DNA from 2 places in the Citrobacter sp. Marseille-Q6884 genome. Region 2 is predicted to be linked to the other one. Evidence: predicted binding sites of a transcription regulator. Region 2 holds the regulator's gene; the other holds the start of a gene.

Region 1 (11,703 bases), 1.3 Mb from region 2:
TCGGTTTTTTGCAGACAATTAACGAAGCGATGGATTTCACGCAGCGTCAGGGTGCGGTGTTCATTGTCGTAACGCGCCAGCATTACGCGCCCGCTGGATGCGCCGAGATCGACTGCGACACAATGGCGAAAAGTCATAGCGAGGTCCTTCTGAGTTTTATTGCACTCAGTCTAAGAACCCGCGAAAACACGTACCTTCTCGCCAGTGACAGCCACAATTCGCGGCTGGCAACGTGGCAAAGGTGAACGTGATAGTGTTCACAATTTGAGGTAATGAGGCCGATTTCGCCTGATGTGACCCCTTCCGCAATTCCTGATGTTTCCCGCCATTTCTTGAAGAATTGACCGTGTTTACGCACTTTGACGTCAAAAATTTAAGGTGAGGGTGATAACGCTTAATTACTATTCAGCCATATTCGTTGTTCAGGAGGGGAGCCGTCATGACCATACTGCATTGCGTGGATTTTTTTCCGACAGGTAAAGCGCCCGTCGCTATTGAGCCGCGGCTTCCTCAGACAGCATTCCCCGAACATCATCATGATTTCCATGAAATCGTGGTGGTTGAGCATGGCACGGGGATTCATGTGTTCAACGGACAGCCCTATACCATCAGTGGCGGTACGGTGTGTTTTGTCCGCGATCATGACCGGCATTTATATGAACATACTGACAATTTATGCCTGACGAATGTTCTGTATCGTTCCCCGGATGCGTTTCAGTTTCTCGCCGGATTACACCAGTTGTTACCCCAGGAACAGGATGGGCAGTATCCCTCTCACTGGCGTGTGAACCAGGGGGTGCTACAGCAGATTCGTCACCTGGTGGGGCAGATGGAAATCCTTGGCGAGGAGATGGACACGCCGACGGCGGCAAATCGCGAAATCTTGTTTATGCAGTTACTGGTGCTGTTGCGTAAAAGCAGCCTGATGGAAGCGGCAACCGATAACGACGCGCGGCTCAATCGTCTGATGGCGTGGCTGGAGGATAATTTTACCAGCGAAGTGTGTTGGGAGGCGGTGGCTGAACAATTTTCACTATCTTTGCGCACATTACATCGCCAGCTTAAGCAGCAAACCGGATTAACGCCGCAACGCTACCTTAATCGCCTGCGACTGATCAAAGCGCGCCATTTGTTACGCCACAGCGATGACAGTATTACCGACATCGCTTATCTCTGCGGTTTTGGCGACAGTAACCACTTTTCGACGCTGTTTCGCCGCGAATTTGAGTGGTCGCCACGGGATATTCGTCAGGGACGCGATGTTATTGCTGGAAGCTGCCTCCAGTAACGCGAAAGCTATCAACGTTTTTTGCCGCCATATTTGTTAGTAATGATTGGCTTATGATGCCGGAAAGCGATGTGTATCCGGCTGGCGTGTCACGTAATCTGTAGACCGGGAAAGGCGAAGCCGTTGCCCGGCAGGGAATATTGTGGTGACGAATCAGCTAGTCCTTCTAAAATCAGAATTTTTTGCCCATGACCAGCAGGCCGTCGCGGTTGCTGACCGTTATCCGCAGGATGTTTTTGCTGAACATACTCATGAGTTTTGTGAACTGGTGATGGTGTGGCGTGGCAATGGTCTGCATGTACTTAATGGTCGCCCGTACCGGATAACCCGTGGCGATCTCTTTTATATTCGCGCCGAAGACAAGCATTCCTACACCTCGGTCAATAACCTCGCGTTGCAAAATATTATCTACTGCCCAGAACGGCTGACGCTGAATTTGGGCTGGGAAAGCGCGATCCCCGGGTTTAACGGCACAGAACGGCAACCTCACTGGCGATTGGGCAGTGCGGGCATGACTCAGGCCCGGCAGGTGATTAGCCAGCTTGAGCATGAGAGTTATCATCGCGATCCGCAGGCCTGTGACCTGGCAGAACTGTTATTTGGACAACTGGTGATGATCCTGAAACGGCACCGTTACGCGACGGACACGCTTCCGACGACATCAAGTGAAACCCTGTTGGATAAGCTGATTACCGCGCTGGCCGGGAGCCATGAACATGCCTTTGAGCTGGACCAATTTTGTGCCCGTGAGCAGTGCAGCGAACGTGTATTACGTCAGCAGTTTCGCAACCAGACCGGAATGACCATCAATCAATACCTGCGTCAGGTACGGATTTGTCATGCTCAGTATCTGCTGCAGCATAGTCGATTGATGGTCAGTGAGATTTCTATGCGCTGTGGCTTTGAGGACAGTAACTACTTTTCGGTGGTGTTCACGCGGGAAACCGGGATGACGCCGAGTCAGTGGCGCCATCGCCGTTATTTATAGGATTAGCTTGCCATTCCCATCCCGACAATGTTGGCGGCGACGATAATCACCACGCAGCCGAGACTCAGCACGCTGACAGGGCGTCGTCCCGCATTGCTCCACTCTTTCATGATCAGACCGACAATACCGCCGCACAGGACGTAGAAGCTCATGTGCAGCATCCAGCTCATGTAGTCATACTGCGCCGGAATTTTGGCGTGGCCCCAGGCGTAAAAGAAGAACTGGAGATACCACATCAGACCCGCGAGCGCCGAGAACAGGATATTGCTGATAATCAGCGGTTTTGCCAGCGAGAAGTCGGCTTTTACCGACAGGTTCTTCATTTTTGCCAGACGGATGAAGCAGTATCCCAGGTTGATCACCGCACCGCCGCCCATGATGACCACGTAGCTTGGCAGGGCGACATACAGCGGATCAATACCGAGTGCGGCGGCGGCTTCATGCATCGGCTTCGCCGCATCCATGGCAAAGGACATCCCGGCGGAGAAAAAGCCGCACATCACCGCCAGTATCAGACCTTTTTTCAGGTTGAACTCTTCGGCTTTGATGCCCATCTTGCGCTCTTTTAGCTGCCCGGCACGGGTGACAATCGCCACGCCGATCAGGGCGACCAGCACGCCGAACAGGGTCATACGGCCGCCAGGTGTGCCGATGAGCACATCAAATTTACCGGCAATGATGGGCGTCATTAAAGTACCGACAATCAGCGTGATGCCGATGGCGATACCAATCCCCATCGACATACCGAGGTAGCGCATGGTCAGGCCATAGTTGATGTTGCCGATCCCCCACATTGCGCCGAATAAAAATACCGGCAGCAGGGTAGAGGCGCTGAAAGAACGGTAATAAGCCCAGAAATCCGGCAGCAGGATGGCGCTGACGAGCCAGGGAAGGATCAGCCATGAAACAAAGCCGCCTATAGACCACATGGTTTCCCAGGACCAGTGTTGTACCTTTTTAAAAGGGGCGTAGAAACAAGCGGCACTAGCGGCACCGATAAGATGCCAGAATATCCCCATCGTAATTGCGTTACCCATTCTGTTTCCTTTTAAATTATCGATCTGGCTGGATGAAAATCACCCGTTTTGATGATCAAAAGTCTAAAGAGTGAGCAATGAATTAACCTTCAGCATGCTGCCGCATGATGGGTAATGCTGGCAAAATTCAGGGGATGAAAGGGATGTTGATCACAAATTGCTGTTCCGCCCCTCTTTTTTGAGAAGGGCGGAAATACCGTGGGTTAGCAGATTTTTACTGCCTGAATGCCCAACAGCCAGGCGAGTTTTTCCAGTACCTCACCATGATGGCCAAGGCCAATACTGCAATGGTGGGCTGGACCGCCCATGCACCATTGCGCGGTAAAATCGCGAGCCGATAATGGGAAGCGATAGCGGCTGTTGGTATTGCCGATATCCAGAACTTCACCCGCCACCGCTTCACCTTCGGCATACTGTAAACGCACGCCGTTTTCGGCATCTTCAATCACTGAAAGAAAGGTGACTGGGCCAGGTTTTACGGTCATCTGGATCGATACACCTTTACCCGGTTTACCATGATAAACCGGCAGCGGCACCAGACTCACCGGACCGTCCGCCATCAACGGATGGGCCGGGCCGTCATGCCCCCACAATACAACATTATCAATAAACTCAATGCCGTATGGCTCTGAGAACGAACCGCCGGCGCCCAGAAGCTGCTGGATCTTCATCGCCAGCACATTTTTGATTTCGTATTCTCCGGCTACGGGAATACCACGGTGGGTGAGCAGCGTGTTGCCGAGGATGATTGAGGTGATGATGTTTTCGTAAGCATTGCCGTTTCGGCCTTCGTAGTAATAGGCCAGCGCACCGAGCGTATTCCGGGCGATCAGCTGATCCATGGCGCAGGCAGTGGTGAGTGCGCGGTCAAGCTCGGCGGGTTCGCATGCCGCATCCAGTTGAAGCACACGGTGCATCTCCTGTCGCTTGGCGCTGAGGTCTGTCTCGCTGACCTGCTCGCGGTATTCCGCCAGTTCACACATTTCCAGCGGTTTAAAGCGTACGCCCAATTTGGCGGACAAATTCGTCATATTGCTGTAAACGTCCACCATGCCGTCATAATAGTGTCCGAGTACGCCGACCTGACAGTTTGCCAGCATCTGACGAGCGTTTAGCGCCTGTAACCACTGCGCCGTTTGTTGCCAGACATACTCATCGCCCTGCAACGCGCCAACAATCAGCTGAAAACGGATGTTCGCGCGGTTAAACACGTTTGCCAGTTCGGGAGCGCTGCAGGCCTGGCAGTGCGCCAGCCACTCTCCGGTACGCCCGCCCCGATCCGGGATTTGACGGATAGTCGCATAGGGCAGACCTGGCTCAGGCTGCAGGGCCAGAATAATCACCGGCTTATTGATACTCTGTACCAGCGGCAGCACCGTTGCGCTGAGGGCGTAGGTGCTGATGTAAAGACAGACGGCATCGACCGGTTGCTGCTGCAACCGCCTGATAAGCGCATCGGCTTTATCGACATTATCAATCAGGCCGCCGTTAATGACGGTGGCGTGTTGCGCCGTCAGACGTTCATCAATCGTTTGCAGATAGCCCTGAAGACGTGATTCCAGGCCAGTAAACTGGGGCCAGTAGGTGTCGAGGCCGATACCGAAAAGGGCGATGTTGACAGACATAGCAATATTTCCTTGTGAGATAATCGGCAGACTATCTCGTGCTTTGTCTCCCGTGTCCTTTATGTCGCTGCCTGTTTTCTACCCAGGCTGGCAAAATTCGCCTGATTTTCCCGGTGACGTTCACACTTTCACCTCAAAATAGCCCTGTAAAAAGTACGGCATTGATAATCATTTTCAATATCATTTAATTAACTATAATGACTCAACTGCTTACGCGGCATTAACACTGGCCGCCCGACAATACTGGAGATGATTATGAGTTATACACTGCCATCCCTGCCGTACGCTTATGATGCCCTTGAACCGCACTTCGATAAGCAGACGATGGAAATTCACCACACCAAACACCACCAGACCTACGTGAACAATGCGAATGCTGCGCTGGAAAGCCTGCCTGAATTCGCGAACCTGTCTGCTGAAGAGCTGATCACCAAACTGGATCAACTGCCAGCGGACAAGAAAACCGTTCTGCGCAACAACGCTGGCGGTCACGCTAACCACAGCCTGTTCTGGAAAGGTCTGAAAAAAGGCACCACGCTGCAGGGTGACCTGAAAGCGGCTATCGAACGTGACTTTGGTTCCGTTGACAACTTCAAAGCTGAATTTGAAAAAGCAGCAGCAACCCGTTTTGGTTCCGGTTGGGCATGGCTGGTACTGAAAGGCGACAAACTGGCTGTTGTTTCCACCGCAAACCAGGATTCCCCGCTGATGGGTGAAGCGATCTCTGGCGCATCCGGCTTCCCGATCGTGGGCCTGGATGTTTGGGAACATGCTTACTACCTGAAGTTCCAGAACCGCCGCCCGGACTACATCAAAGAGTTCTGGAACGTGGTGAACTGGGATGAAGCAGCAGCGCGTTTTGCGGCGAAAAAATAAGTCCGATAGCGCGGTGTTTGCCTGGTCTTAGCGGACTTTTGTAGGCCAACCGACGCCATCTGGATAAGCGATACAGCCCCTGCAAGCGATGCTTGTGGGGGCTTTTTTGTGATCAAACTCAATATAAAAACAATGATCCACTTAAATTGAAACAAGGTTTTATTATGTGGTTGTGATCACTTTTATCGTATCTATGAATGTCTATCTTCTAATCATCAAGACGGGCGCATCTCATAAGTAAGGTGCATTCGCCCATAAAAATTGCCCCATTTTTATGTCTATAGGTGATGGAAATGCAGATCAAACGTACGATAGAGAAAATCCCCGGCGGTATGATGCTCGTTCCGCTTTTTTTGGGCGCGTTATGTCATACCTTTTCTCCCGGCGCCGGGAAATACTTCGGTTCATTCACTAACGGGATGATCACTGGCACGGTGCCGATTCTGGCCGTCTGGTTTTTTTGTATGGGGGCGTCGATCAAGCTGAGCGCCACCGGAACCGTATTGCGTAAATCCGGCACGTTAGTGATCACCAAGATTCTGGTTGCATGGGTGGTTGCGGCGATTGCATCACGCATACTCCCGGAGCACGGTGTGGAAGTCGGGTTCTTCGCCGGGTTATCCACGCTGGCGCTGGTGGCCGCAATGGATATGACCAACGGTGGGCTGTATGCCTCGATTATGCAGCAGTACGGCACCAAGGAAGAGGCCGGGGCGTTTGTCCTCATGTCGCTGGAATCGGGCCCTCTGATGACAATGGTGATTCTGGGAACCGCCGGGATTGCTTCATTTGAACCGCATGTCTTTGTCGGCGCGGTGTTGCCTTTCCTGATAGGTTTTGCGCTGGGTAATCTCGACCCGGAACTGCGCGAGTTTTTCAGTAAAGCAGTGCAGGCATTGATCCCTTTCTTCGCGTTCGCACTGGGTAACACCATTGATTTGAGCGTGATTGCCCAAACCGGTGTGCTGGGTATTCTGCTGGGCGTGGCGGTAATTATCATTACCGGTATCCCGTTGATTATTGCAGATAAACTGATTGGCGGTGGGGACGGTACCGCAGGGATTGCGGCGTCCAGTTCGGCAGGTGCGGCGGTTGCAACGCCGGTTCTGATTGCTGAAATGGTACCGGCATTTAAACCTATGGCACCTGCAGCAACGTCTTTGGTGGCGACGTCAGTGATTGTGACATCGATTCTGGTGCCGATTATCACCTCTGTCTGGTCGAAGAGAGCGAAAGCAAAAGCGGCAGAAATCGATTTGCGTGGGGCGGTGAAGTAACTCCCTTTTGCCGAATGGCGCTGCGCTTATTCAGTCTACGTATGCCCGGTAAGCGTTAGCGCTACCGGGCATTTTGGGGTTAACGACCAAATACCCGATCAATCGTGTTGCACTCGTCCTCGTTCAACTCTCCGCCCGCATTGCGTGATACCCCGGTGCAATAGCCAAACTTCCGCGATACCACCGTTTTAATGGTGGTAACAAAATCCTCACCTATCGTGTAGATGGACATGTAGGTGCCAATCTTATCCTGAATATCCCGCAGCGCCGCCAAATCGCCCTGCTTAAATGCCTCCCTTGCGCTGACAAACAGCTCCGGCATGACGTTATTCAAACCGGAGATAATGCCTGCGCCACCGGCCAGCAGGTTAGGAATATAGTATTCGTCATAACCGGACAGCACGGCAAAATCGTCGCGCACGGCGCGGGTTGTCTGAATCATGCTGCGGGTATGGGACTGGCAGTCTACGGTATCTTTGATACCCGCGAAGTTTGGAAACTCTGCGGCGAGTGTTGCAACCAGCGTGGGCGTTAAATCACAACCGGTGCGCGCCGGAAAGTTATAGGCAAACCATTTGCCAGTGAGCCTCTGACCCAACTGGCGGAAGTAGCTCAACAGCTGCGTCGACGTTTGTCCGTAGTAGTAGGGGGGCAGGATCATGACGGCATCGTATCCCGCGCGATACGCTTCTTGTGCCATCAACAACACATCATTTTGGCAGGTGGATGAGATATTCGCGACCATCTTCAGTGTGCTCATGGCCCGGGCTTCTCGAATCAGCAGTAGCCTTTCTTCCAGCGTAAAAGAAGCAAATTCGCCGATGCTGCCCATCAGCAAAATAACGTCGATCTTTGCCTCGGTAAGGCGTTTGAGATGCTGGCTCAGACCGTTGAGATCGATCTTGCCGTCATTGCCCATTGGCGTAATGGAAGGACACCAGACGCCAGCAAATTGCGATTGACCAGTCACGTTGTTGACTCCTTAATTGAAATGACGTTTCAAAACAAGATTACATTGATAGCATGTGTCCCTAAGTTTCATGTGAACCGTGCTCTCATTTTGAGCGACTGGGGTAAAATAAATATGGTGTAATGGGGAAAATTAATCGGGAGAGGGAACAGATGCGATATCCGGTCGATGTTTTTACGGGCAAGATTCGGGACTACACGGGAAGCCGTCCCAGCGCTATTGCCAAAGTCCAGGTTGATGGTGAGTTGATGCTGACCGAACTGGGGCTGTCAGGTGACGAACAGGCAGAAACGAAAATTCACGGCGGGCCGGACCGCGCGCTGTGCCACTATCCACGAGAACACTATCAGCACTGGGCGCGAGAATTCCCCGAACAGGCAGAGTTATTTGTCGCCCCCGCTTTTGGCGAGAACCTCTCAACGCTTGGCCTGACGGAAGAGAATGTGTACATCGGCGATATTTTCCAGTGGGGAGAGGCGCTGATTCAGGTTACGCAGCCGCGCTCACCCTGTTTTAAGCTGAATTTTCATTTTGGTATTCACGATATGGCGAGCCAGATGCAAAATTGCGGCAAGACAGGCTGGTTGTGCAGCGTTATCGCGCCAGGGCTGGTATCCGCGGATGCGCCTTTGGTTCTGGCCTCACGCGTTAGCGATGTCAGCGTGGAGGAAGCCATTGCTATCGCCTGGCATATGCCGTTTGATGACGAACAGTATCATCGTTTGCTGTCGGCGGCGGGGTTATCCAAGAGTTGGACCAGAACGATGCAAAAGCGCCGTTTAAGCGGCAAGATCGAGGATAATTCGCGTCGTTTGTGGGGGAAATAGCTTTTCGCAGTGAAATGCAGGCCGGGCAAGGCAGCGCCTCCACCCGGCATAACAGCGATTACGAACGTTTATACAGCGGCAGCCAAATGACCAGTCGTAGACCGCCCAGCGGGCTGTCCTCGGCCTTCACCCAACCGCGGTGCTGCTGAATGGCGGTTTCAACAATCGCCAGACCCAGACCGGTTCCGCCGGATTCACGATCGCGCGCCTCATCGGTACGGTAGAACGGACGGAATATCTGTTCTCTGTCTTCAGGGCTAACGCCCGGGCCATCATCGTCCACAGTGATGGTAATCCCGTCTTTATCCACCGCGAAGCCCACTTCAATCTTCGTGTGTGAATAGCGTAAAGCGTTACGCACAATGTTTTCCAGCGCGCTTTCCAGTGCATTTGGGTTACCGTACAGCGGCCACGGTCCCGGCGGGAAATTCACGGTTAATGATTTTCCCATCTGCTCGGCTTCAAATGCGGCGTTGTCCAGCACTTCGCCCCATAGCTGATTCGCTTTCACGGTTTCGCTGACCAGCGCGTTTTTCTGCTGATTACGCGACATCACCAGCAGGTCGTTGATCATGCTGTCCAGTCGGTGCGCTTCCGTTTCAATGCGTTCCAGCTCTTTGCTTTCACCGTTACGACGACGCAGTAACGCGGTTCCAAGCTGCAGACGCGTCAGCGGCGTTCTTAGCTCGTGGGAAATGTCCGACAGCAGGCGTTGCTGGGTGGTCATCATCCGTTCCAGCGCCGTCACCATCTGGTTAAAACTGGCACCCGCCGCAAGGAATTCCTGCGGGCCCGCTTCCAGTTCAGGGTGTTGACGCAGGTTACCCTGAGCCACCTCATCCGCTGCGTTTTTCAGCTTACGCGCTGGTTTTGCCAGACTCCACGCCAGCCAAAGCAACAACGGAGAACTGACCAGCATGGTCACGATCAGCAGCAAAAGCGGCCGGTCAAATAGCAGGTTGATAAAGTCCGATTGCGAGCTGCTGGCAGGTCGAATGAGATACAGCTGGTAGTTATCTTCGCCATCTCTGACGGAGAAAGGCCCGACCATCTCAACGCGACCGTATTTTTTCTTTTGCGGATGATCGGCGTTATCTGCCTGACCAATAAAGTTACGAATGATCTGCATTTCGTTGCGTTCTGCGCCGATCACGCGTCCTTCCGTCGTGACGAGCAATAATCGCTGTCCTGGCGGAGCCCACTTGTCTATGGCACGGAACAAGCGACGCCACCACATCAAATCGTTGGGTGGATCGTTCGCGAGTTCTGCTTCAACGTGTTGCTCGATCATCAACCCCTGGCGCTGTTCGCTGTCCAGTAGCTCGGTCATCTGGCGTGAGTCGAGCTTGGGTAACATCAATACCAGCATCAACACCAGTGCCAGCGTCAACCAGAAGATGGCAAAGATGCGTGCGGTTAAACTCCCTATCATGAAGCAGAAACCATCAGGTAGCCGCGACCACGCAGAGTTTTAAACCACGGATGCCCGTCTTTACGCTCTGGCAGCTTACGACGCAGGTTCGAGATATGCATATCGATCGCGCGGTCGAACGGTGTCAGGCGTTTGCCCAGCACTTCCTGGCTCAAGTGTTCACGAGATACCACCTGGCCGAGGTGCTGCGCCAGCAAGTAGAGCAGAGTGAATTCCGTGCCGGTTAACTCCAGGGTTTGGCCATCAAAGCTGGCTTCCTGGCGGCCTGGGTTCAGACTTAACGCATCCACTTCCAGCGTCGGCGAGCCGTTGTCGCTGCTCTGCTGTTGTTCACTCCAGTGTGAGCGGCGCAGAATAGCGCGGATGCGCGCGACCAGTTCACGGTCGTTAAACGGTTTGGGTAAATAATCGTCCGCGCCCAGCTCAAGGCCGAGTACGCGATCCAGTTCGCTGCCGCGAGCGGTCAGCATAATGACAGGTGTCTGGTGTGTCTGGCGAAGCGCTTTCAGTGTATCAATGCCGTTTTTTTTCGGCATCATGACATCAAGCAAAAGTAAATCGATGCTGTCATCCAGAAGCTCAAGTGCCTGTTCCCCGTCGTAGGCAACCTGCACATCGAAACCTTCCATTTCGAGCAACTCCTTTAACAGGGATGTCAGCTCTCGGTCATCATCAACTAACAGAATTTTATTCATTGTTTACGTACCTCCGAGGCAGAAATTACGTCATCAGGCGGCGCTAATCTATGACTTTACGTTGTTTTACACCCCCTGACGCATGTTTGCAGCCCGAATCGTAAACTGTCTCTCGTTGAATCGCGACAGAAAAGATTTTGGGAGCAAGTGATGGGCAAAGTTACCGCTGCCGTCATGGCCTCAACGCTGGCCCTCAGTACATTAAGCCATGCAGCTGAAGTCGTCACAGGCGATCACTGGCACCTGGGTGAAAGCGCTTCGCAACGCAATGCGCAGAGTCACATGTTTGACGGTATCAGTTTAACCGAACATCAACGCCAGCAGATGCGAGATTTAATGCAGCAGGCAAGACATGAGCAGCCTCCTGTAAATGTGAGTGAAATGGAGACAATGCATCGCCTTGTCACCGCAGAGAAATTTGACGAAAGCGCTGTGCGCGCTCAGGCAGAAAAAATGGCACAAGAACAGGTTGCCCGCCAGGTTGAAATAGCCAAGGTTCGCAACCAGATGTATCGCCTGTTAACGCCTGAACAGCAAGCGGTTTTGAATGAGAAACATGAACAACGAATGGAGCAACTGCGCGACGTCGCGCAATGGCAAAAAAGCTCATCGTTGAATTTATTGAGTAGTAGCAACTCACGTTCCCAGTAGTAACCCTGTTTTCCTTGCCATAGACACCATCCCTGTC
Region 2 (11,703 bases):
GGATCAATCCGTTTCGATTTTTTGAATGATAAAATAAGTTTTCGTACTTAGCCAGTGGAAGGGAGGGTTAATAACGATATTTGGTGATTGGAATCACAAAAAACATGCTTTTAATTTGCGATACGAATTAATTTTTCACACACTCTGAAAGTAGATGAATGGTTAATGTCGTTGTTCCAGAATCTGTTGTTGTTAGAAATGGTCGCACAATAAAAATATGGCTTCAAAGAAGCCTAATCGGGGTCTCGTAGGGGGAATAAAATGAATATTTTAGGTTTTTTCCAGCGACTGGGTAGGGCGTTACAGCTCCCCATCGCTGTGCTGCCAGTCGCGGCACTGTTGCTGCGATTCGGCCAACCAGATCTGCTTAACGTAGCCTTTATCGCGCAAGCGGGTGGGGCCATTTTTGATAACCTCGCTCTGATTTTTGCTATCGGTGTGGCATCCAGCTGGTCTAAAGACAGCGCAGGTGCGGCCGCCCTGGCGGGTGCAGTCGGTTATTTCATATTGACCAAAGCAATGGTGACCATTAACCCAGCGATCAATATGGGTGTGCTGGCAGGTATCATCACCGGTCTGGTCGGCGGTGCCGTGTACAACCGTTGGTCTGGTATCAAACTGCCTGACTTCCTGAGCTTCTTCGGCGGCAAACGCTTCGTGCCGATCGCCACTGGCTTCTTCTGCCTGGTGCTGGCTGCTATCTTCGGCTACGTGTGGCCGCCGGTGCAGAACGCCATCCATGCGGGTGGTGAGTGGATCGTAGGCGCTGGCGCGTTGGGTTCCGGTATCTTTGGTTTCATCAACCGTCTGCTGATCCCAACCGGTCTGCATCAGGTTCTGAACACCATCGCCTGGTTCCAGATTGGTGAATTCACTAACGCTGCAGGTACCGTATTCCACGGTGACATCAACCGCTTCTACGCGGGTGACGGCACTGCGGGTATGTTCATGTCTGGCTTCTTCCCGATCATGATGTTTGGTCTGCCGGGTGCAGCGCTGGCGATGTACTTCGCCGCTCCGAAAGCTCGTCGTCCGATGGTTGGCGGTATGCTGCTGTCCGTTGCGATCACGGCGTTCCTGACCGGTGTTACTGAGCCGCTGGAATTCCTGTTCATGTTCCTGGCTCCACTGCTGTACCTCCTGCACGCACTGTTAACGGGTATCAGCCTGTTCGTTGCAACACTGCTGGGTATCCATGCAGGCTTCTCCTTCTCCGCAGGTGCTATCGACTACGTGTTGATGTACAACCTGCCGGCAGCAAGCCAGAACGTCTGGATGCTGGTGGTGATGGGTCTGGTCTTCTTCGTTATCTACTTTGTGTTGTTCAGCGCGGTTATTCGTATGTTTAACCTGAAAACGCCGGGCCGCGAAGATAAAGACGACGATATCGTGACTGAAGAAGCCAACAGCAACACTGAAGAAGGTTTGGCGCAACTGGCAACCAACTACATTGCAGCGGTTGGCGGTACTGATAACCTGAAAGCGATTGATGCCTGTATCACTCGTCTGCGTCTGACCGTTGCCGACTCTGGTCGCGTAAACGATGCGATGTGTAAACGTTTAGGTGCATCTGGAGTCGTTAAGCTGAACAAGCAAACTATTCAGGTCATCGTGGGTGCGAAAGCCGAATCTATCGGCGACGAAATGAAGAAAGTTGTGGCTCGTGGTCCGGTTGCAGCGGCATCAACGGAAAGCGCGCCAGCAGCGGCGGCTCCGGTGTCAAAACCGCAGGCAGTAGCAAATGCGGCGACTGTTGAAGCGCTGGTTTCTCCGATTACCGGTGACGTGGTTGCGCTGGAGCAGGTTCCTGACGAAGCGTTCGCCAGCAAAGCGGTCGGTGACGGTGTGGCGGTGAAACCAACGGATAAAATCGTTGTTTCCCCGGCAGCGGGGACTATCGTGAAAATCTTCAACACTAACCATGCGTTCTGCCTGGAAACCGTGAAAGGCGCGGAAATCGTGGTCCATATGGGCATCGATACCGTCGCGCTGGAAGGTAAAGGCTTTAAGCGTCTGGTTGAAGAAGGCGCGGAAGTTACAGCAGGCCAACCGATTCTGGAAATGGACCTGGAGTACCTGAACGCCAACGCACGTTCCATGATTAGCCCGGTAGTTTGCAGCAACAGCGATGATTTCGGTGGTCTGGTCATTAAAGCCGAAGGTCATGTGGTTGCCGGTCAAACACCACTGTATGAAATTAAAGGCAAATAAATGCCTGTAAGCGGATAAGGCGTTAAGCGCCATCCGACAACATAAAGCGGCAGAGGGAAACCTCTGCCGCTTTTTTTTGCAGCAATTGCCCACATAATCTCTGTCTGATACGTATTTTGCGTAACTAAAGGTTGTCAGTCTGTCCGGCTTATAAGATCATACGCCGTTATACGTTGTTTACGCTTTGAGGAATCCACGATGAGTGAGGCTGAAGCCCGCCCGAGTAACTTTATTCGTCAGATCATCGATGAAGATCTGGCCAGTGGTAAGCACACCACTATCCATACCCGTTTTCCGCCGGAGCCAAATGGCTATCTGCACATTGGCCACGCGAAATCCATTTGTCTGAACTTTGGTATTGCGCAAGATTACCAGGGCCAGTGCAACCTGCGTTTTGATGATACGAACCCGGTAAAAGAAGATATCGAGTACGTTGAGTCGATTAAAAACGACGTTGAATGGTTAGGTTTTCACTGGACTGGTGACATTCGCTACTCTTCGGATTACTTCGACCAACTGCATGCTTATGCGGTTGAGCTCATCAACAAAGGTCTGGCATACGTCGATGAATTGTCTGCTGACGAAATCCGTGAATATCGCGGTACGCTGACTCAGCCAGGCAAAAACAGTCCGTTCCGCGATCGTAGTGTCGAAGAGAACCTTGCACTGTTCGAAAAAATGCGTGCCGGTGGCTTTGAAGAAGGTAAAGCCTGCCTGCGTGCGAAAATCGACATGGCTTCACCGTTTATCGTCATGCGCGATCCGGTGCTGTACCGCATCAAATTTGCTGAACACCATCAGACCGGTAACAAGTGGTGCATCTACCCGATGTACGACTTCACCCACTGCATCAGCGATGCGCTGGAAGGCATTACGCATTCACTGTGCACGCTGGAATTCCAGGACAACCGTCGCCTATACGATTGGGTGCTGGACAACATCACGATTCCGGTTCACCCGCGTCAGTACGAATTTTCGCGTCTGAATCTCGAATACACGGTGATGTCCAAACGTAAGCTGAATCTGCTGGTCACTGACAAGCACGTTGAAGGCTGGGATGATCCGCGTATGCCGACCATCTCGGGCCTGCGTCGTCGTGGTTACACGGCAGCCGCTATCCGTGAGTTCTGCAAACGCATCGGCGTGACCAAGCAGGACAACACCATTGAGATCGCTTCACTGGAATCCTGCATTCGTGAAGATCTGAACGAAAACGCGCCACGTGCGATGGCGGTTATCGATCCGGTGAAACTGGTTATCGAAAATTACCCGCAGGGTGAAAGCGAACGGGTCACCATGCCTAATCACCCGAACAAACCGGAAATGGGCAGCCGTGAAGTGCCGTTCAGCGGTGAAATCTGGATCGATCGCGCAGACTTCCGCGAAGAAGCGAACAAACAGTACAAGCGTCTGGTGATGGGCAAAGAAGTGCGCCTGCGTAATGCTTACGTGATCAAAGCTGAGCGTGTAGAGAAAGATGCAGAGGGTAATATCACCACTATTTTCTGCACCTACGATGCCGATACGTTAAGCAAAGATCCGGCCGATGGTCGTAAAGTTAAAGGCGTTATTCACTGGGTGAGCGCGGCTCATGCGCTGCCGATTGAAATCCGTCTGTATGACCGTCTGTTCAGTGTACCCAATCCGGGTGCGGCAGACGATTTCCTGTCCGTCATCAACCCTGAATCTCTGGTGATTCGCCAGGGTTACGGTGAACCGTCACTGCAGTCTGCCGTGGCTGGCAAAGCGTTCCAGTTCGAACGTGAAGGTTACTTCTGCCTCGACAGCCGCTATGCAACGGCTGACAAGCTGGTATTCAACCGTACCGTTGGCCTGCGTGATACGTGGGCGAAAGTGGGCGAATAAGCCGCAACACAGCCTTTCTAACGCCGCATTCTGCGGCGTTTTTTTTATCCCGTCTTTCTCAACTGGCTCTGTTTGCAGAGCGAATTAATTGTTATTCCGTCACGTTTACCAACATGCAGATTTTAAAATAATAATCTTGCACGATGAACGGGTTTGAAATGAAACCGATTTCATCTTTATGGAAAACAAGCCATTTTTGTAATTTTTCAACGCTTTTTTAGCACGGATTGCAAATGTAACAGAAAGCAATGAAATATGTGCGGTTGCTCATACTCTTACATTCTCGTTACAGAAAGAGATTGATAATTCGCGTCGCGAAAAATAGTCTATTCATTGTAGTCAGCGAGGTTTTTCTCAACGCTACTTTTTCATTTTTATTTTTTTCGCTGTTTTCCTTTGGTAACAGCAATTTATACGTCAAAGAGGATTAACATATGCGTACGTTCAGTGGCAAACGTAGTACGCTGGCGCTGGCTATCGCCGGTATCACAGCAATGTCAGGCTTAGTCGTAGTACCACAGGCGCAAGCCGAAGGCTTTATCGACGATTCTACATTAACCGGCGGCATCTATTACTGGCAGCGTGAGCGTGACCGTAAAGATGTGACCGATCATGACAAATACAAAACCAACCTTTCTCACTCGACCTGGAACGCGAATCTCGACTTCCAGTCCGGCTATGCGGCTGATATGTTTGGTCTTGATATCGCAGCATTTACCGCGATTGAAATGAACGAAAGTAGCGAAAGCGGTCATCCAAACGAAATCGCATTCTCTTCAAAAAATAAAGGCTATGACGAAGATTACTCCGGCGATAAGAGCGGGATAAGCCTTTATAAAGCGGCGGCAAAATTTAAATATGGCCCAACCTGGGCGCGCGCCGGTTATATTCAACCTACCGGGCAGACTCTGCTGGCTCCACACTGGAGCTTTATGCCAGGTACTTATCAGGGTGCTGAAGCCGGTGCTAACTTCGACTATGGTGATGCTGGTGCGCTGAGCTTCTCCTATATGTGGGCCAACGAATATAAAGCGCCATGGCACACTGAAGTCGATAAATTCTATCAGGCAGATAAAAAGACCAGCGTGGATTACCTCCACTCCATCGGCGCGAAATATGACTTCAAAAATAACCTGTTGCTGGAAGCGGCCTTTGGTCAGTCTGAAGGTTATGTTGATCAGTACTTCGCAAAAGCCAGCTACAAATTTGATTTAGGCGGTAACCCGTTTACCACCAGCTATCAGTTCTACGGCGCGCGTGACAAAGTTGATGACCGCACCGTCAACAATATTTATGACGGTACGGCCTGGTTGCAGGCGTTGACCTTCGGCTACAAAGTGGCGGAAGTGGTTGACCTGCGTCTGGAAGGTACCTGGGTTAAAGCAGACGGGCAACAGGGCTACTTCCTGCAGCGTATGACGCCGACGTATGCGTCTTCAAACGGTCGTCTGGACGTGTGGTGGGATAACCGTTCTGACTTCAACGCCAACGGTGAAAAAGCGGTCTTCTTCGGCGCAATGTATGACCTGAAGAACTGGAACCTGCCTGGCTGGGCAGTGGGTGCTTCTTACGTTTACGCATGGGATGCTAAGCCATCGACCTGGCAGCTCAACCCGGACGCCTATTACGACAAAAACCGTACCATCGAAGAGTCCTCTTACAGCCTGGATGCGGTCTACACCCTGCAGGACGGTCGTGCGAAGGGCACTATGTTTAAACTGCACTTCACACAGTACGACAACCATTCAGATATTCCGAGCTGGGGCGGTGGTTACGGCAACATCTTCCAGGATGAGCGTGACGTGAAGTTCATCGTTATCGCGCCGTTCACTATCTTCTAATGCCAATCGCGGCAGGCCGGGTGCCTGCCGCATCGTTGAGGACTGTTCAATGAAAAAACTGCTACTCATCGCCGTGATGGCATCAGGTCTTGTGGCGTGTGCGCAATCCACGGCGCCGAAAGAAGATAGCCGTCTTAAAGAAGCCTACAGTGCCTGTATTAATACCGCACAGGGTTCGCCGGAGAAAATCGAGGCCTGTCAGAGTGTGTTGAACGTGCTGAAGAAAGAAAAGCAGCACCAGCAATTTGCTAACGAAGAAAGTGTCCGCGTACTGGATTACCAGCAGTGTATTCAGGCGACGCGTACGGGCAACGATCAGGCTGTCACGGCTGACTGTGACAAAGTCTGGCAGGAAATTCGCAGCAAGAACGCGGCTCAATAAGGCTCGTCGATTGATCGCTTAAAAAGACTCGTGTGACAGCGGGTCTTTTTTTATGCGCATAAAAAAAGCCAACCGGAGGGTTGGCCTTTCTGAATACATCACATTATTTTGCGTCGTGCGCATGCTCATCTTCGCGGCAATCACCTTCAGCACAGTGTCCGTAAAGATAGAGGCTATGGTTGGTTAAGCGAATACCATGTTTCGCTGCGATTTCACGCTGGCGCGCTTCGATAGAATCATCACTGAATTCGACCACTTTGCCACAGTCGAGGCAGATCAGGTGATCGTGATGATGTTGCTGAGTCAGTTCGAAGACGGATTTACCACCTTCAAAATTATGGCGGGTCACGATACCGGCATCATCAAATTGGTTCAGCACACGGTACACGGTCGCCAGACCAATTTCTTCACCCATATCGATCAGGCGTTTGTATAAGTCTTCCGCACTGACGTGATGGTTATCCGGTTCCTGAAGAACTTCCAGAATTTTTAAACGAGGAAGCGTTACTTTCAGGCCAGCCTTCTTTAATGCGGTATTGTTGTCAGTCATGCGGAATCTGTCCTGTAGCTAAACGGTTCACTTCATTAAAAGAAGTGACAGAAATTGCACTTGAGATAATGCGTATCATTATAGAACTGCCATGCCTAAATGAAAACTGCAAGTCTCTGGCAAATATTGTTAATCAAAACGTGGTATCGCCTACAAACACACTGTGCAATACCCCATTGGCATCCAGCCATTGTACAGGGTCAGGCGAAAAAGTTACAAATTTGTAGCAATTATTTTGATTGGTTTTATCTATTGATGCGGCGCAGATGAGTTTCTGCGCCGCATCAAATCAGGCGTTCAGGATTTCGTCGAGATGCAGTTCAGCAGAAATCTGTTTAACCCATTTTTCGACGCGTTCTGCAGTCAGTTCAGGCTGGCGATCTTCGTCGATAGCCAGACCAACAAAGTGGTCGTCATCCGCCAAACCTTTGGACGCTTCAAAGTGATAACCCGCCGTTGGCCAGTGACCGACGATGGTTGCGCCGCGCGGTTCAATAATGTCGCGAATAGTGCCTAACGCATCGCAGAAATATTCTGCGTAGTCTTCCTGGTCGCCGCAGCCAAACAGCGCAACCAGCTTACCGTTGAAATCAATGTCTTCGAGAGTCGGGAAGAAGTCATCCCAGTCACACTGCGCTTCACCGTAGTACCAGGTTGGGATGCCGAGCAGCAGAATGTCATACCCTTCCAGGTCTTCTTTGCTGCTTTTTGCAATGTCATGTACATCGGCAACGTCTTTACCAAGCTGTTTTTGAATCATTTTTGCGATGTTTTCGGTATTACCGGTGTCGCTGCCGAAAAAGATGCCAGTGATTGCCATGAGTAAAATAACCTCTTGAAACTTATTGAAATGGTGGTGGCGCAATGCCCACGGATACGGGCAATCATAGCAGAACAGGCTGGCATGCGGAAACAGCAAACACGCCGGACTGCACACTGTGCTACATGATTTATGATTTTAAGCAGAAATTCAGACTATGCCTGACCACGCAATGTGCTGAGTTGGTTCATCAGCATCTCTTCGATGAGTTCACTGCGACTCATGTTGCGCGCGTCTGCCAGATGATTCAAAGCGTCAACGGCGTCAGCGTTCAGCTTCAGTTCGACACGCTTAAGCCCGCGAACTTTGTCACGTTTAAGCTGATTACGTTTGTTAATACGTAACTGTTCATCACGCGAGAGCGGATTGGTTTTGGGTCGTCCCGGGCGACGCTCCTGCGCGAACAGATCTAATGTCGTACGGTCCGTTTGTTCTTTGGCCATGATCTTGGTGACTTCGGGGAAACAATCAGCCAGGCGTCTGCCCGGATGGATAGCGCGCCATCATACATCAGCAGGGGAGGCGCGCCAACGCCCACGCACGTAATCGCGCGCGGACGCTGAGTTTTTAATCAGTTGGCCTTATCCGCAAGATAACGACGTATTGCGCGTAATACCGCCTCCGGTTTTTCTGCATGCACCCAATGGCCTGCGCCGGCAATAACATGTGCTCGTGCCTGTGGGAATTGCGCCAGCAAGGGGGCACGGTACGCTTCAGTCACGTAAGGCGAGTTTCCGCCGGGGATAAACAGTGCCGGGTGATCCCATGCGGGTATCGTTTCCCAGCCCACAATATGGGGATACTGCTCCCACAGAACCGGGACATTAAAGCGCCATTCACCGTCAACAAAGGATTTCAACAGGAACTGGATCACGCCTTCTTCTTTCAGATGTTGGCGCATCACGCTTGCCGCTTGCTGGCGCGACGTGGCTTGTGCATCCGTCACGGCATTAATCGCCACGAAGATCTCATCGTGGCGGCGGACCTGATAGTCAACCGGCGCAATATCGATAGCGACCAGTTGATCAATACGTTCCGGCGCCAGCGCGGTTAACGCCATAACGGCTTTGCCGCCCATCGAGTGACCAATAAAAGTGGCTTTTTCGATGTTCTGCGCATCCAGCGTATCCAGCAGATCTTGCGCCATGGCCGGGTAATTCATCTCCGAAGAACGGGGCGAGAGACCATGATTTCGCATATCAACCTGGATGATATCGTGATCGACGACCAGATCGCGCGCCAGTATGCCCAGGTTGTCCAGGCTACCAAACAGGCCGTGAACCAGGACGATGGGAGAATTATTGTGCAGGTTTTGCGCAGATTGCGCTCGGATATTCAATTTCATGGCAAAGTTCTTTTTTTCACGCTATCGGGTTAGGGTATCATGTTGACCATTCTGCCACACGGCTGCAACAACTACGGTTTACTCCGAGTTTTGCAGGCCAACAGGCTCGACGCTATCCGCTGTTGGGATTTGCCTTTACACTGATCCCAGCAACTTGTATTCAGCCAAGACACCGCACTGGATTAAGATGAAAACGATTGAAGTTGATGATGAACTCTATAGCTATATTGCCAGCCACACCAAGCATATCGGCGAGAGCGCATCCGACATTTTACGGCGTATGTTGAAATTTTCCGCCGCATCACAGACAGCCACCCCGGTGGTAAAAGAAGTCCGCGCCGTGCAACCTGTTGTGGAAGCCAAGCCGGTCAACCCTGTTAAAGACAAAGTACGCGCTATGCGTGAACTGCTGCTTTCCGATGAATATGCGGAACAGAAAAAAGCAGTGAATCGCTTTATGCTGGTGCTGTCTACACTCTATTCACTGGATCAACACGCGTTTGCCGAAGCAACGGAATCGTTGCATGGCCGCACGCGCGTCTATTTTGCAGCGGATGAACAGACGCTGCTGAAAAATGGTAATCAAACCAAGCCGAAACACGTGCCAGGCACGCCGTATTGGGTGATCACCAACACGAATACCGGCCGTAAATGCAGCATGGTTGAACACATCATGCAGTCAATGCAGTTCCCGGCGGAACTGATTGAAAAGGTTTGCGGAACAATTTAATCCTTGCATTAGAAGGACCAGGCAATGGCAATCCACAACCGCGCAGGTCAACCGGCGCAACAGAGTGATTTGATTAACGTCGCCCAACTGACGGCACAGTACTATGTACTGAAACCTACAGCAGGGAATGCGGAGCACGCCGTTAAGTTCGGAACGTCCGGACATCGCGGCAGCGCAGGCCGTCACAGTTTTAACGAGCCGCATATTCTGGCTATCGCTCAGGCGATTGCTGAAGAACGTGCGAAAAACGGTATTACCGGCCCTTGCTATGTGGGCAAGGACACCCATGCGCTGTCTGAACCGGCATTTATCTCTGTGCTGGAAGTGCTGGCGGCGAACGGTGTTGATGTTATTGTGCAGGAAAATAACGGCTTCACGCCAACGCCTGCCGTGTCTAACGCAATCCTGGTCCACAACAAAAAAGGCGGTCCGCTGGCTGACGGTATCGTGATCACGCCGTCCCACAACCCGCCGGAAGATGGTGGGATTAAATACAACCCGCCAAACGGTGGTCCAGCGGATACCAACGTTACTAAAGTTGTGGAAGACAGAGCGAACGCGCTGTTGGCCGCAGACCTGAAGGGCGTGAAGCGTATTTCACTGGATGCGGCGCTGGCGTCGGGTCACGTGAAAGAGCAAGACCTGGTTCAGCCGTTTGTTGAAGGGCTGGCTGATATCGTTGATATGGCCGCGATTCAAAAAGCGGGTCTGACGCTGGGTGTTGATCCGCTGGGCGGTTCCGGTATCGAATACTGGAAACGCATTGCCGAGCACTACAAACTGAACCTGACGATTGTTAACGATCAGGTTGATCAGACATTCCGCTTCATGCATCTCGATAAAGACGGCGCGATCCGTATGGACTGCTCCTCCGAGTGTGCGATGGCAGGTCTGCTGGCGCTGCGTGATAAGTTCGATCTGGCCTTCGCGAATGACCCGGACTATGACCGTCACGGTATTGTGACGCCGGCTGGGTTGATGAATCCGAACCACTATCTGGCGGTAGCGATCAACTACCTGTTCCAGCATCGCCCGCAATGGGGTAAAGATGTTGCCGTGGGGAAAACGCTGGTTTCTTCCGCGATGATTGACCGTGTGGTGAATGATTTGGGCCGTAAGCTGGTTGAAGTGCCGGTGGGCTTTAAATGGTTCGTTGACGGCCTGTTCGACGGCAGCTTTGGCTTCGGCGGTGAAGAGAGCGCGGGCGCATCGTTCCTGCGTTTCGACGGCACGCCGTGGTCTACCGATAAAGACGGGATCATCATGTGCCTGCTGGCGGCGGAAATTACTGCCGTAACAGGTAAGAACCCGCAAGAGCACTACAATGAGCTGGCCGCACGTTTCGGCGCGCCGAGCTATAACCGTTTACAGGCTAGCGCGACCTCCGCGCAGAAAGCGGCATTGTCCAAACTCTCCCCGGAGATGGTCAGCGCCAGCACCCTGGCGGGTGACCCGATCACTGCGCGTCTGACTGCTGCGCCAGGAAACGGTGCATCGATTGGTGGCCTGAAAGTCATGACCGACAACGGTTGGTTTGCCGCGCGTCCGTCAGGTACTGAAGACGCCTACAAGATCTACTGCGAGAGTTTCCTCGGTGAAGAACATCGTAAGCAGATCGAAAAAGAAGCGGTTGAAATTGTCAGCGAAGTGCTGAAAAACGCGTAAACCGTAGGCCGGATAAACCGTTCGCGTCGTTATCCGGCAATGAAACAATAAAGACTTACTCCGCCGGATAACGTGTAAACGCTTATCCGGCTTTTTTTTAACGTCCTTTTAAGGCATAAACCGATACCCAATTCCGGTCTCGGTAATAAAGTGACGTGGGCGGGCCGGATCCAGTTCCAGTTTCTGGCGCAGGTGTCCCATATAAATTCGCAGGTAATGGCTGTGTTCGACGGCGTTTGGTCCCCATACCTGATTCAGTAACTGGCGTTGGGTCAGTACCTTTCCGGCATTGT

The links. Region 2 encodes Fur, which represses iron uptake genes when iron is present. Its sites were predicted from a motif close to ATAATAATGAGAACNACTATCAA; they were not measured.
Region 1: a site for Fur is predicted at 5,100-5,122, ahead of sodA (superoxide dismutase [Mn]). Genes of this name have one in related genera too.

The regions. Positions count from the first base shown of each region.
Region 1 is NZ_CAMDRE010000001.1:1,286,101-1,297,803, forward strand. Features, by position in the region: gene rhaB (rhamnulokinase) at 1-137, opposite strand, end outside; gene rhaS (HTH-type transcriptional activator RhaS) at 440-1,288, shown strand; gene rhaR (HTH-type transcriptional activator RhaR) at 1,434-2,276, shown strand; gene rhaT (L-rhamnose/proton symporter RhaT) at 2,279-3,313, opposite strand; gene N7268_RS06180 (L-fucose/L-arabinose isomerase family protein) at 3,517-4,938, opposite strand; gene sodA (superoxide dismutase [Mn]) at 5,194-5,814, shown strand; gene kdgT (2-keto-3-deoxygluconate transporter) at 6,108-7,091, shown strand; gene N7268_RS06195 (dihydrodipicolinate synthase family protein) at 7,171-8,061, opposite strand; gene yiiM (6-hydroxyaminopurine reductase) at 8,214-8,888, shown strand; gene cpxA (envelope stress sensor histidine kinase CpxA) at 8,947-10,320, opposite strand; gene cpxR (envelope stress response regulator transcription factor CpxR) at 10,317-11,015, opposite strand; gene cpxP (cell-envelope stress modulator CpxP) at 11,166-11,666, shown strand.
Region 2 is NZ_CAMDRE010000001.1:2,560,176-2,571,878, forward strand. Features, by position in the region: gene nagE (PTS N-acetyl glucosamine transporter subunit IIABC) at 262-2,211, shown strand; gene glnS (glutamine--tRNA ligase) at 2,410-4,077, shown strand; gene chiP (chitoporin ChiP) at 4,512-5,918, shown strand; gene chiQ (ChiQ/YbfN family lipoprotein) at 5,968-6,300, shown strand; gene fur (ferric iron uptake transcriptional regulator) at 6,404-6,850, opposite strand; gene N7268_RS12075 (ryhB-regulated fur leader peptide) at 6,843-6,929, opposite strand; gene fldA (flavodoxin FldA) at 7,140-7,670, opposite strand; gene ybfE (LexA regulated protein) at 7,826-8,113, opposite strand; gene ybfF (esterase) at 8,242-9,015, opposite strand; gene seqA (replication initiation negative regulator SeqA) at 9,203-9,745, shown strand; gene pgm (phosphoglucomutase (alpha-D-glucose-1,6-bisphosphate-dependent)) at 9,770-11,410, shown strand; gene kdpE (two-component system response regulator KdpE) at 11,519-11,703, opposite strand, start outside.